Regions from separate parts of the Streptomyces sp. NPDC048420 genome, predicted to be linked through region 1. Evidence: riboswitches for the same ligand, from Rfam matches in the RefSeq annotation. Region 1 holds a riboswitch; each other region holds the start of a gene.

Region 1 (4,303 bases):
GCCCCACCGCCGAGGAGATGGAGCGCGCCCAGGCCCAGTTGGAGCGCGAGTGGCTGGACCGGCTCGGCACCGTCGCGGGCCGCGCCGACGAACTGTGCCGCTACGCCGTCCTGTTCGGCGACCCCCAGCTCGCCCTCACCGCCGTGCAGCGCGTCCTGGAGGTGAGCGCCGAGGAGGTCCAGGCGGTCGCCAAGGCCAAGCTGCGTCCCGACAACCGCGCGGTGCTCGTCTACGAGCCCACCGCACCGGCCGAGATCGCCGACAGTGCCGAGGATGCCGCCGAGGACCCGGAAGCCGCGGCGACCGTAGAAGCCACCGACGAGAACGAGGAGGCGGCCAAGTGACCGAGCTCGCCGCGATGGAATTCCACCCGCAGCCGCAGGCGGGCGAGCCCAAGGTCTGGGCCTTCCCCGCCCCCGAGCGCGGGACGCTCGACAACGGCCTCACCGTCCTGCGCTGCCACCGCCCCGGCCAGCAGGTCGTCGCCGTCGAGGTGCTCCTGGACGCGCCCCTGGACGCCGAGCCGGCCGGACTGGACGGCGTGGCCACGATCATGGCGCGCGCCTTCTCCGAGGGCACCGACAAGCACTCCGCCGAGGAGTTCGCCGCCGAGCTGGAGCGCTGTGGCGCCACCCTCGACGCGCACGCCGACCACCCGGGCGTCCGCCTCAGCCTCGAAGTGCCGGCCTCCCGGCTCGCCAAGGCGCTCGGTCTGCTGGCCGACGCCCTCAGGGCGCCCGCTTTCGCGGACAGCGAGGTGGAGCGGCTCGTCAACAACCGCCTGGACGAGATCCCCCACGAGCTGGCCAACCCGTCCCGCCGCGCCGCCAAGGAGCTCTCCAGGGAGCTGTTCCCGGCGGACTCGCGCATGTCGCGCCCGCGCCAGGGCACCGAGGAGACGGTCGAGAACATCGACTCGGCGGCCGTGCGCGGCTTCTACGAGAAGCACGTGCGCCCCGCCACCGCGACCGCCGTGGTCGTCGGCGACCTGACCGACATCGACCTGGACGCACTGCTGGGCGACACCCTCGGCTCCTGGACCGGTTCCACGGGCAAGCCGCGGCCCGTGCCGCCGGTGACCGCCGACGACACCGGCCGGGTCGTCATCGTGGACCGTCCCGGCGCCGTCCAGACGCAGTTGCTGATCGGCCGCATCGGCGCCGACCGGCACGCACGCGTGTGGCCAGCCCAGGTGCTCGGCACCTACTGCCTCGGCGGCACCCTCACCTCCCGCCTGGACCGCGTCCTGCGTGAGGAGAAGGGCTACACCTACGGCGTGCGCTCGTTCGGGCAGGTCCTCAGGTCCGCCCCGGACGGCTCGGGCGCCGCGATGCTCGCCATCAGCGGCTCCGTCGACACCCCGAACACCGGTCCCGCCCTGGACGACCTGTGGAAGGTGCTGCGCACGCTCGCCGAGGGCGGTCTCACCGACGCCGAGCGGGATGTCGCCGTACAGAACCTCGTCGGTGTGGCGCCGCTCAAGTACGAGACCGCTGCGGCCGTCGCGAGCACGCTGGCCGACCAGGTCGAGCAGCACCTGCCGGACGACTACCAGGCGACGCTGTACCAGCAGCTCGCCGCGACCGGCACGGTGGAGGCCACCGCGGCCGTCGTGAACGCCTTCCCGGTGGACCGCCTCGTGACGATCCTGGTCGGCGACGCGGCTGCCATCAAGGAGCCCGTCGAGGCCCTCGGCATCGGTGAAGTGAAGGTCGTGACGGCCGAGTAGAGCGAGCGCCGTACAGGGGCCCTGGTGACGGAGGCGTCACCAGGGCCCCTTGGATGTCCGAGTCTCTTAGATGTCCGAATTGGGCAGGAGGTTGCCTGTCTGCCCTGTGGGATGCGCTACAAAAACCGTGATCGGTTTGGGGATTGAAAGTGTGCCCGCTTAGCGTCCTCTGGGCTGTCCGTCAGGCACCGCGCCGCGCCCGCGGCACCGGACAGTCATCGCCGAGTCCCCGCATGGCGCGAGCCAGGGGAGCCGGGGACCCAAATGGTAAGTCCCTGGGGTGAATCGGACGCCCGCGCGAGCCGCGAGGGGGTCCGTAGGAGACCTTCCTGCTCCGAACCCGTCAGCTAACCCGGTAGGCGAGAAGGAAGGAAAGGACCAGCCACTACATGGCGTTCACCTGCGCCACCGGGAAGCACCGTCGTCCCAGCCGGATGAAGCGCACCACCGCCCGCGCGGCGGGAGTCGCGGCCCTCGCCACCACCGGCGTCATCGGCACCATCGCAGCACCGGCGTTCGCCGCCGACAACTCCGTCAACTCCGTCGAACAGACCGGCCTCATGCCCGTCGTCAGCGCCGGCGCCTCGCTGGCCGAGCAGATCGACGCGCAGGCCGTCGCCCAGGAGCAGGCCGCCGCGCAGAAGAAGGCGGCGGCGGAGGCCAAGCGCAAGGCCGAGGCACGCGCCAAGGAGATACGCGAGGCCAAGGAGCGGGCCGCGCGCGAGGCCGAGCGCAAGCGCCTCAACGCCTTCGTCGCCCCGATCTCCGGCTCCTACATCTCCACCGGCTACAAGACCGGCGGCTCCCTCTGGTCCTCCGGCAGCCACACCGGTGTCGACTTCCACGCCGCCAGCGGCACCTCCGTGCACGCGGTCGGCCGTGGCACCGTCGTGGAGGCCGGCTGGGGCGGGTCGTACGGCAACGAGATCGTGATCAGGATGGCCGACGGGACGTACACGCAGTACGGCCACCTCTCGTCCATCGGCGTCTCGGTCGGCCAGTCGGTCACCCCGGGCCAGCAGATCGGCCTGTCCGGCGCGACCGGCAACGTCACCGGAGCGCATCTGCACTTCGAGGCCCGCACCACCGCCGAGTACGGCTCGGACATCGACCCCGTCGCCTACCTGCGCTCGCACGGCGTGAACGTCTGACGACGTACCGCGAGACCCCCGAGGCCCCGGCTCCCCGTGAGCCGGGGTTTTCGTCGTTTCAGTCCCTCCGCTGTCCAAAAAATATCCCTGGATTCCGGTCCGGCGTCGGAAATTCCCGCTGATTGCAATAGAGTCACTGAACACACGTCAATCGGAGACGTTTCACGGGGATTAAGGCGGAGGTCGGACATGCGTATTCCGGCGCACTCGGTATGCACGGCGATCCGGGACGACATCGTCGCCGGTGTCTACGAGCGCGGCAGCCGGCTCACCGAGGAACTGCTCGCCCGCCGCTACGGCGTCTCCCGCGTCCCCGTCCGGGAGGCCCTGCGCACGCTGGAGGCCGAGGGCTTCGTCGTGACGCGGCGGCACGCGGGCGCGTGCGTCGCGGAACCGACCGAGCAGGAGGGCGCCGACCTCCTGGAGATGCGCATGCTCCTCGAACCGCTCGGCGCCTCCCGGGCCGCCCAGCGGCGCACCGAGGCCCATCTGAAGGTGCTGCGCGGCCTGGTCCGACTGGGCCAGGAACGGGCCAGGCGGGGCAACAGCGAGGATCTGCGCTCCCTGGGGGGCTGGTTCCACGAGACGCTCGCCCAGTCCTCCGGCAGCCCGGCGCTGACCTCGATGCTGACCCAGCTGCGGCACAAGATCGCCTGGATGTACGTGGTGGAGGCGCCCGCCAACCCGGCGGAGTCCTGGGCCGAGCACGGCGCGATCGTGGACGCGGTGGCACGCGGGGACGGGGACCGCGCGCGGGCGATCACGGCGCTGCACACCGAGCGCTCCAGTGCGGCGCACCGTCTGAGGTTCCCCTCGGGGCCCGACCGCACGGACCGTGTGAGGACCTCGCAACCTCCTGTAAACGTGACGGGTCTGCGGCATTAACACGGGCGCCGTATACAAAGAGGAGTAATTCGCGGGGGAGTATTTCTGCTGCCTGTGAAAGGGAAATGCGAAGGGCCCGTCCGATAATTCGGACGAGCCCCTCGGTGCTTTTCAGGGCACCGGCACTCAGACGGTCTCGGGAAGCTCCTCAAGACCCTCGGCGACCAGTTTCGCGAGCCGGTCGAGAGCCGCGTCCGCGCCGTCGGCGTCGGAGGCGAGCACGATCTCCTCGCCGCCCTGGGCGCCCAGGCCGAGCACGGCCAGCATGGAGGCCGCATTGACGGGGTTGCCGTCGGCCTTGGCGATCGTCACCGGGATACCTGCGGCCGTGGCGGCCCGGACGAAGATGGAAGCGGGGCGGGCGTGGAGGCCCTCGGCCCAGCCGACGTTGACGCGGCGCTCAGCCATGTGATGCTGCCCTTCGGTGTTCAGGGTTGTCTAGACCAGTTTCCCACACGTGAAGCTCCTCCGGACAGGACCCGAAGACCCTTCCGGGGTGGGGTCGTCGGACCGCGGCCTCGGCCCGACATCCGTCCTT
Region 2 (4,303 bases), on a different contig from region 1:
CTCGGCGGCCTGCGCCTTCTCCCGCTGGAGGTCGGCGATCTCGGCACGCTGGGAGACGTACTGCCTTATCGGGTACGCCAGCGCCACCACCAGCGTGCACACCACGAGGGCGAGCAGCGCGGCCCGGCCGGTCAGCCGGGAGCGGCGGGCCTGCCGTCTGGTCTGAGACCGGTAGACACGGGCCGCCGTCTGCTCACCGAGCAGCTTGATCCTGGTCGCGGTGGAGAAACGGTCCCGGTCCTTGACGGCCATGTCCCCATCTCTCCTTACTCACACGCGCGTACGTCCCCGCACACGGTACGGGACCGGTGCGGGGACGTACGTACGACTGGCGAAGCCTTAGCCCTGCCGAGATCAGCCCTTGAAGCGCGGGAACGCCGAACGGCCGGCGTACACCGCCGCGTCGTCCAGGATCTCCTCGATGCGCAGGAGCTGGTTGTACTTGGCGACGCGGTCCGAGCGGGCCGGGGCGCCGGTCTTGATCTGGCCGCAGTTCACCGCGACGGCGAGGTCGGCGATGGTGACGTCCTCGGTCTCGCCGGAGCGGTGGGACATCATGCACTTGAAGCCGTTGCGCTGGGCCATCTCGACGGCGTCCAGGGTCTCGGTCAGCGAACCGATCTGGTTCACCTTGACCAGGAGGGCGTTGGCGGAGCCCTCCTCGATGCCGCGGGCCAGGCGCTCCGGGTTGGTGACGAAGAGGTCGTCGCCGACGATCTGGACCTTGTCGCCCAGCTTGTCGGTGATGACCTTCCAGCCGGCCCAGTCGTCCTCGAACAGCGGGTCCTCGATGGAGACGAGCGGGTAGGCCGCCACGAGCTCCTCGTAGTACTCGGTCATCTCGGCGGCCGAGCGGGACTTGCCCTCGAACTCGTACTTGCCGTCCTTGTAGAACTCGGACGCGGCGACGTCGAGCGCGAGCGCGATCTGCTCACCGGGGACGTAACCGGCCTGCTTGATGGCCTCGACGATGAGGTCGAGCGCGGCGCGGTTGGACTCCAGGTTCGGGGCGAAGCCGCCCTCGTCGCCGAGGCCCGTGGACAGGCCCTTGGTCTTCAGCACCTTCTTGAGGGTGTGGTAGACCTCGGCGCCCCAGCGCAGCGCCTCGGAGAAGGACTCCGCGCCGATCGGGGCGATCATGAACTCCTGGATGTCCACGTTGGAGTCGGCGTGCGAGCCGCCGTTCAGGATGTTCATCATCGGCACCGGCAGCAGGTGCGCGTTCGGGCCGCCCAGGTAGCGGAAGAGCGGGAGGTCGCTGGCCTCGGAGGCGGCGTGGGCGACGGCGAGGGAGACACCGAGGATGGCGTTGGCGCCGAGCGCGCCCTTGTTGTCGGTGGCGTCCAGGTCGAACATCGCCTGGTCGATCAGGCGCTGCTCGGTGGCGTCGTAGCCGACGAGCTCCGGGCCGATCTGGTCCATGACGGCGAGGACGGCCTTCTCGACACCCTTGCCCAGGTAGCGGTTGGGGTCGCCGTCGCGGAGCTCGATGGCCTCGAAGGCGCCCGTGGAGGCGCCGGACGGGACGGCGGCACGACCCGTGCTGCCGTCGTCGAGGCCGACCTCGACCTCGACCGTGGGGTTGCCTCGGGAGTCCAGGATTTCCCGGGCTACGACGACGTCGATGGACGGCACGAGCATCTCCTTCTTGGGATGTGACACGGTCCGCCGGGACCGCGGTGGGTTCTGCGAGACCGAGCCTAACCGGCTCGGGTGGATCGGCCACCGCGTGGACCGCCCCCTGGACAGAACCGAGAGTAAATTGTTTCTGAACTGAACAAAGACGCTCCCGGAAACCGGGCAGAAAAAACCCCGCCCCGGTGCGTACGGGGGAACACGCACCGGAGCGGGGAGCCCGTGGGGACGGGGGGACCCTCACGAGGCCTTCAGTATGAGGACCACGGATGTGAGGGCGCTGTGGTTCAGCTGGGCCTTACTTGAGGTGCAGCTGCTGGCCCGGGTAGATGAGGTTCGCGTCCTCGATGATGTCCTTGTTCAGCTTGAACAGCGTCTGGTAGCCGCCCTTGACCTTGTGCTTCTCGGCGATCGAGCTGAGGGTGTCACCCTTGACGACCTTGTACTCGCCGTCGCCCTTCTTGACCTTCTTGCCGGTCGGGGTGGTGACGGTCTTCTTCGTGGCCGGACGCTCGGACGAACGCGAGGCGCTCTGCTCCTCGGTCGAACGGCTGCTCGTGTTCGAGTCCGAGTCCGCGGAGCTCGAGGAGGGGCTGCTGCCGTTGTAGGCGGCGCTGGACAGGCCCACACCGCAGTTCGGCCAGGCACCCTTGCCCTGGGAGGCGAGGACCTTCTCGGCGACGGCTATCTGCTGGGCCTTGGAGGCCTGGTTGGCCTGCGCGGCGTAGGCGGTGCCGCCGTACGCGGCCCAGGTGGAGGCGGAGAACTGCAGACCGCCGTAGTAGCCGTTGCCGGTGTTGATGGACCAGTTGCCACCGGACTCGCACTGGGCGACGGCGTCCCACTCGGAGGCGGTGGCGGCGGAGGCGGTGCCGGTCGCCATCAGCGGGGCGGCGATGGCGACACCGGTGACGCCGGCGATGGCGGCGGCGCGGGTGGCCTTGGACGGACGACGGTGCTTGCCCTTGCCGGAAAACAGCATGGTGGATCCCCTCACCGACGCCTGCGAGGTGAGCTGTCGGGTTCGGGCCGGTTGAGTTGCCCGGTCACGCGAGTTGCGTGACTTCACCCCAAGCCGGTCCAGCGTGAACTGCTGGGCCCGGCGCTTACCTTGGGTCCCCCGCTCCTGCCTACGGCGCTTGACGCGACGACTGTTCCCGTACGGCCGCTGGCAGGATTCGGCGTTGCGACAGACGGGGCTCGGGTTGCCGAGCGGTGTTGACCGTAGACATGCGCTCGGCGGAATTTCAAAGACGATCAGGGCTTCTGAGACTCATCCCACACTTTCACCAAAGTGGACATTCGGTGCGAAGTGTGACGTGAACTGCCGCTGTTTTTCAGGTCTTTTCGACCCTATTCAGCCCCTGTGTCGAGCGTCTGACCGGCGACGATGTTGCTCGGGTCGGCCCCGATGCGGTCCTTGTTCTCGGCATAGAGGGCCCGCCACCCGCCGTCGAGGCCAAGGGAGTCGGCGATGGAGGCGAGGGAGTCGCCCGCGCGGACGGTGTAGGTGGCGGCGGCATGACGGCCGGCGGAGGAGGCCGCGCTCTTCGTCGACAGGCTCTTGTCCGCACCCTCGTCCGCGCTGGTGCCGCGGTGCTTGCCGGAGCCGAGGGCGCCGACATCGACGAGGGCCGAAGAGCCGCCCTCCTGCCACGACTTGTCCGCTTCATCCTCTTCTGCGCTCACCACGGGCGAGCCGTCGGAGGACTGCGAGTCTTCCCTGGCGGAGCTCTCGGGATCAGGAGAGTTGGATTTGTCCGACTTGGCGGATTCGTCATCACCGGTCGACGGAGAAGCCGACGGCGAGGGCGTCGCGGACGAACCGTCCAGCGAGTCGAGCAGACCGGGAGAGTCCTCGGCGCCCGACGAGTTCGAGGAATCGGAAGAGACGGATGAACCGGACGATCGGGACGACTGCGACGAACCGGATGCCGAGGACGAGGGCGTCCCGCTCCCCACACCCGTGTCGACGTCGGCCGAACTCGAGTCCTTGCTGAGGCCGGAGAGCAGACCGCAGGTCGGCCACGCGGCGATGCCCTGGTCCGCGAGGAGCTTCTCGGCCACGGCTATCTGCTGGTTGCGGCTGGCCTGGTCCGCGGTCTCGGCGTATTCGAGGCCGCCGTACTTCTCCCAGTTCTCCTGGGACACCTGCAGGCCGCCGTAGTAGCCGTTGCCGTCGTTCGCGCTCCAGGAGCCACCGCTCTCGCACTCCGCGACCCGGTCCCAGGTGGTGCCGGTGGCGGCGCTCGCTCCGCTAGCCGCGAGCAGTGGGATCGCGATGGCGGATCCCGTCACACCGGCCGCCACAAGGAGAGCCGGAGCCTGACGGGGGCGACGGTGACGACCGTTCCCGGAGAGCATGCGGGGACCTTTCCCAAGACAGCAGAAACCCGCGCGGCGAGTGGTACGGGGCACCGCGCTGGTCCGTGAACGTATAGGGGTTCGATCACTTGTCACAAGTTAATGCCGCGTAGATCACGTGAAGATCACAGACTTGAGGGCGCGTCATGTTTACGCGGCCCCGCACGGGGATAGCCCGGACCCTTCGGCCGATTACCGGACGGGCGTGAACTCCACGGGCAAAGTGCGCAGTCCACGCATGATGAGCCCACCACGCCAGCGCAAATCACTTGAATCCACCGCGAGTTGCAGATCCGGGAGACGG
Region 3 (4,303 bases), on a different contig from region 1:
GCTACCGGGACGTGCTCGCCGACGCGGGCCTGCCGTACGACCCCGCGCTCGTGGTCGAGGGCGACTTCCGGCGCAGTGGTGGCGAACGGGCGGCGCGGCGGCTGCTGTCCCAGGCCCCCGACATGGACGCCGTGTTCGTCGCCTCCGACCTCATGGCCCTCGGTGTCGTCAACGTCCTTCAGCAGTCCGGGCGTTCGGTCCCGGGTGACATCGCTGTCGGCGGTTTCGACGACTCCCCGGCGGCCACCGCCATCACCCCCGCCCTCACCACCATGCGCCAGCCCTTCGACCGCATCAGCGCCGAGATGGTCCGCATGCTCCTCGCCCAGGTCACCGGCGAGGACACGGCCGGGGTGATCCTCCCGACGGAACTGGTGATCCGGGACTCGGCGTAACCGCTCCACGGGATCCACGGAGGAACCCACGGCCCCCACCGCCGGACGCTGGAGGCGCGCCGACGCCCTGGTGCGGGCCAGGGCCCGTGATCCGCTGGGGTCGGCGGCGTATCTGCTCCGGCGGAAGCATCGGGAGCCCGCGGCCCGGATCGCGCGGGATGATGGCTTGTGTCGGCGCCCTGGTGCGGGGGCAGGGCCCGCGTCCGCTGGGGTCTTCGGCCGCGCTCGCGCGGTTTGCGGCGCATCCGCTCCGCCGGAAGCACCCGGGAGCCCCCAGCCCGGACCGCGCCGGACGATGGATCGTGTTGGTGTCCTCACGCAAGGCCCGTGGCCCGCAGGGGTGTTCGGGCCGTGCCCCGTGCGGTTCGTCGGCCGTGGTCGTGCCGTGCCGCCGCACACCCGGAACCGGAACTGCCGTCAACGGATGTGAAAGCAGCAGCCGTCCGGTTCGCGTCGAGTCGGAGGGGCCAACCATCCGTATTCTCTGATCATGGCCGCCTCCACCGCATATTCACTGATCGCCACCGACCTGGACGGCACGCTGCTGCGTGCCGACGACACCCTCTCCGACCGGTCGTTGGCCGCGCTCGCGCGGGTGGCGGCGGCCGGAGCCCGGCATCTCGTCGTGACGGGACGGCCGGCACCCAGAGTGCGGCCGCTGCTCGACGACCTCGGCAGCACGGGGCTCGCGGTGTGCGGACAGGGCGCGCAGGTGTACGACGCCGGCGCGGACCGTCTGCTGTGGTCGGTCACCCTGGACCGCGAGCTGGCCGAGACCGCGCTCGGCAAGATCGAGGCCGAGGTCGGACAGGTGTACGCCGCCGTCGACCAGGACGGTGTCGACGGGCTCACGCTCATCGAGCCGGGATATCTGATGCCCCATCCGACCCTGCCCGCCGTGCGGGTGGGCCGCCGCGACGACCTGTGGTGCGCGCCGATCAGCAAGGTGCTGCTGCGCCATCCCTACCTGTCCGACGACGAGTTGGCGGTGACCGCGCGCTCGGTGGTGGGCTCACTGGCCACGGTCACCATGTCCGGGCCCGGGACCGTCGAACTCCAGCCATGCGGCATCACCAAGGCCACCGGTCTCGCGCTGGCCGCCGAACACCTGGGCCTGGGGCCCGAGATGACGATCGCCTTCGGGGACATGCCCAACGACATCCCCATGTTCGACTGGGCGGCCCACGGCGTCGCGATGGCCAACGCCCACCCCGAACTCAAGGCCGTGGCCGACGAGGTGACCTCGTCGAACGAGGACGACGGCATCGCCGTCGTCCTCGAAAGACTGTTCCCCGAGGCGTAGTTCCTAGTACGCGCCCCACACGTTGTCGATCGACCCGTACCGCTGGGCCGCGTAGTTGCAGGCCGCCGTGATGTTCGCGACCGGGTCGTACGGGTCCCACGAGGTGTTGGCCACGTGGTACGCGTTGAACGTCGGGTCGATCACCTGGAGCAGACCCTTGGAGGGCGTGCCGGCGGCCGCGTTGGAGTCCCAGAGGTTGATGGCCCAGGGGTTGCCGGAGGACTCGCGGATGATGTTGCGGTAGATGCCGTTGTAGGAACCGGGAATCCCGTGCTCCGCCATGACGGCCAGGGAGGCCCGGATCCAGCCGTCGAGGTTGTTGGCGTAGCCGAGCGTGGTGGCGGTCTGCACGGTCGGGGTGGCCGCGGACGCGGTGGTCGCGCCGACGAGGGGCAGCGCGAGTACGGCGATTCCGGTGCCGGCGAGGGCGAGCTTGCGGACGAGACGGTTCGTGCGGGGAGCGCGGTGCTGAGCGGCAGCGGGCATGGCGAAGTTCCTCTCCGTCGCCTGCGAGGTGAGCTGTCGGGTTCGGGCGGGAGCTGCCCGGCCACACCTGCGAAAGGCGCGACTTCACCCCAAGCCGTACCGGTATGTCCGAAGACGTCCGGTCCGGCGACCTACCTGGTTCCCCCGCTCCTGCCGTGGTTCTCGGTGGGTGTACGGGCGGTGGCAGGATTCGGCGTCCGCCCGACAGGCCGGGAACGTATGCGAGAGCACATGTCCGGAACAAGTGGCGAATTCACATGCCGTGCCTATTGACCTTGGTACGGGGCATTTGAGGCGCTTGATCCTTTGCGGACGCAAGCCTCAACTCGCGCGAAGAGAAGGCGGATCGTTTGATTCCGGATATCCGTCGAACCGCCGATCCGAGTGAGCCAAGTCACGCCTGTTCGCAAGACGTGCAAAACGGGCAAGATGCCCAACTCATAGTCAACCGGCCGTCCGTGGGATCCGCTTCTCCCACGTCCGGTGGAACACCACCTCGCCGCCGTCGGTGCAGACGACCTCGTTCGAGGTGAGGAAGTCCGTTCCGTCGCAGCTGATCTCCGAGCGGGTGCGGACGGTGGTGTCCCAGGCGAGTTCCGGGCGGTGCAGCCGGATCGACCAGTCCGAGCGGGCGCGCGCCGACAGGGGGTCCTGCTCGTGGATCGTGTACGTCTCCAGCGCGTCCTCGGTGAACTCGAGCCCGTCGGGGTACACGCGCGTGCCGCCGTATCGCGGGTCGACCTCAAGACGCCACTGGCCCTTGGCGACGTCCCGCACGACCAGGCGCTCGGGCCGGGGCTCGTCGAGCGTCACAGGATAACTGACCCCCAGCGGCGCGGCCTGCTCCGGCTCCTCGAAGGCGATCTCCGAGGCGATGTCCGCATCGATGTCCGCGTCGATGTCCGAGGCGGCTCCACGCACGCGTACCGGCAGTTCGAGGAAGCTCCCCGCGGGCTCCAGCGTGAACCCGGCCTGCGACTCCGGCTGCGGCCAGATCCAGGGCCAGTACGCCGAGGACACGGCGAGCCGGATGCGGTGGCCGGGCGGGAAGGCGTGCCCGATGCCGTTCAGCTCGAAGGACACCTCCTGGGTGGCCCCCGGCTCCCAGGGCACCGCCCGGTCCCGGCCATGGCGCGCGGAGAGGTTCAGCACCCCGCGCGTGACCAGGGTCGACGACCCGTCAGGGGCCACGTCGCACAGCCGCGCGACGACCTGCCCGCGCGACACCTCCGAGGTCACCCTCAGCCGCACCCGCGGCCGCCCGAGGACCCACGTCTCCTCGCCCACCGCGAACTCGAAGCAGGCCGAACGGGCGTCCTCCTCCCGCTGGTCCGGCGGCAGGTCGGCGTCGTTCCCGAACGGGAAGAACCGGCCCGCGTCCACGCCCGTGTGCTGCGGGGAACGGACCAGGACGGGGGCGCCCTGAAGGCCGTACGACACCGTCGTCACGTTCGGGGAGGGCCAGGCCGGCTCGCCGACCCAGCGGCCCGGCAGAGTGTCGTAGACCGTGGCCGGGGGGTGGGAGTCGCTGACGTAGGAGCGCAGGAGCGGTTCCCGCATGACGCCGGTGTCGACGCCCTTGAGGTGCTGGTCCCACCAGCGCAGGGTCTCCTGGAGGAAGCCGATCGCCGGGCCGGGCGGCAGGCCCCGGTCCGGGTACTGGTGGGACCAGGGGCCGACGATCCCTCGTACGCGGTCCTGCGGCAGGTGCTCGACGAGTCTGAGGACCGTGTCGCGGTACGGGTCGTGCCAGCCGCCCACCGCGAGGACGGCCGCGTCGATCGCGCCGTAGTCCTCGCAGACGCTGCCGTGGCGCCAGTAGTCGTCGCGGGTCTGGTGGGCGAGCCAGGTGTGGATGAACGGGTCGACCTGCTCCAGGCGCTTGAGCCACATCTCCCGCCAGGCGTCGCCCACATGGAGCGGATCCGGCGGCCTGGAGACGAAGGCGAGCATCGTCGCCGCCCACGCGTGCATGTCCACCGCGAGGACGGAACCTCCCATGTAGTGCACGTCGTTGTCATAGCGGTCGTCGGTGGAGCAGACGGTGACGACCGCCTTGAGCGGCTCGGGAGCGAGGGCCGCGATCTGGAGGGAGTTGAAGCCGCCCCAGGAGATGCCG

The links. A riboswitch is a leader RNA that binds a small molecule or an ion and turns the genes downstream of it on or off. The one in region 1 is predicted to bind cyclic di-AMP.
Region 2: linked by a shared signal. The riboswitch ahead of AB0D34_RS36930 (transglycosylase family protein) and the one ahead of AB0D34_RS12015 (M23 family metallopeptidase) in region 1 are both predicted to bind cyclic di-AMP.
Region 3: linked by a shared signal. The riboswitch ahead of AB0D34_RS42640 (transglycosylase SLT domain-containing protein) and the one ahead of AB0D34_RS12015 (M23 family metallopeptidase) in region 1 are both predicted to bind cyclic di-AMP.

What each region holds. Positions count from the first base shown of each region.
Region 1 is NZ_JBEZKG010000006.1:64,844-69,146, reverse strand. It holds gene AB0D34_RS12025 (pitrilysin family protein) at 1-344, shown strand, start outside; gene AB0D34_RS12020 (pitrilysin family protein) at 341-1,729, shown strand; cyclic di-AMP (ydaO/yuaA leader) riboswitch at 1,939-2,105, shown strand; gene AB0D34_RS12015 (M23 family metallopeptidase) at 2,119-2,880, shown strand; gene AB0D34_RS12010 (GntR family transcriptional regulator) at 3,070-3,765, shown strand; gene AB0D34_RS12005 (HPr family phosphocarrier protein) at 3,892-4,173, opposite strand.
Region 2 is NZ_JBEZKG010000025.1:51,685-55,987, forward strand. It holds gene AB0D34_RS36920 (septum formation initiator family protein) at 1-252, opposite strand, end outside; gene eno (phosphopyruvate hydratase) at 355-1,641, opposite strand; gene AB0D34_RS36930 (transglycosylase family protein) at 1,934-2,617, opposite strand; cyclic di-AMP (ydaO/yuaA leader) riboswitch at 2,621-2,783, opposite strand; gene AB0D34_RS36935 (transglycosylase family protein) at 2,989-3,999, opposite strand; gene AB0D34_RS36940 (cytochrome P450) at 4,192-4,303, opposite strand, start outside.
Region 3 is NZ_JBEZKG010000039.1:3,194-7,496, reverse strand. It holds gene AB0D34_RS42650 (LacI family DNA-binding transcriptional regulator) at 1-395, shown strand, start outside; gene AB0D34_RS42645 (HAD family hydrolase) at 886-1,698, shown strand; gene AB0D34_RS42640 (transglycosylase SLT domain-containing protein) at 1,702-2,184, opposite strand; cyclic di-AMP (ydaO/yuaA leader) riboswitch at 2,190-2,362, opposite strand; gene AB0D34_RS42635 (CocE/NonD family hydrolase) at 2,629-4,303, opposite strand, start outside.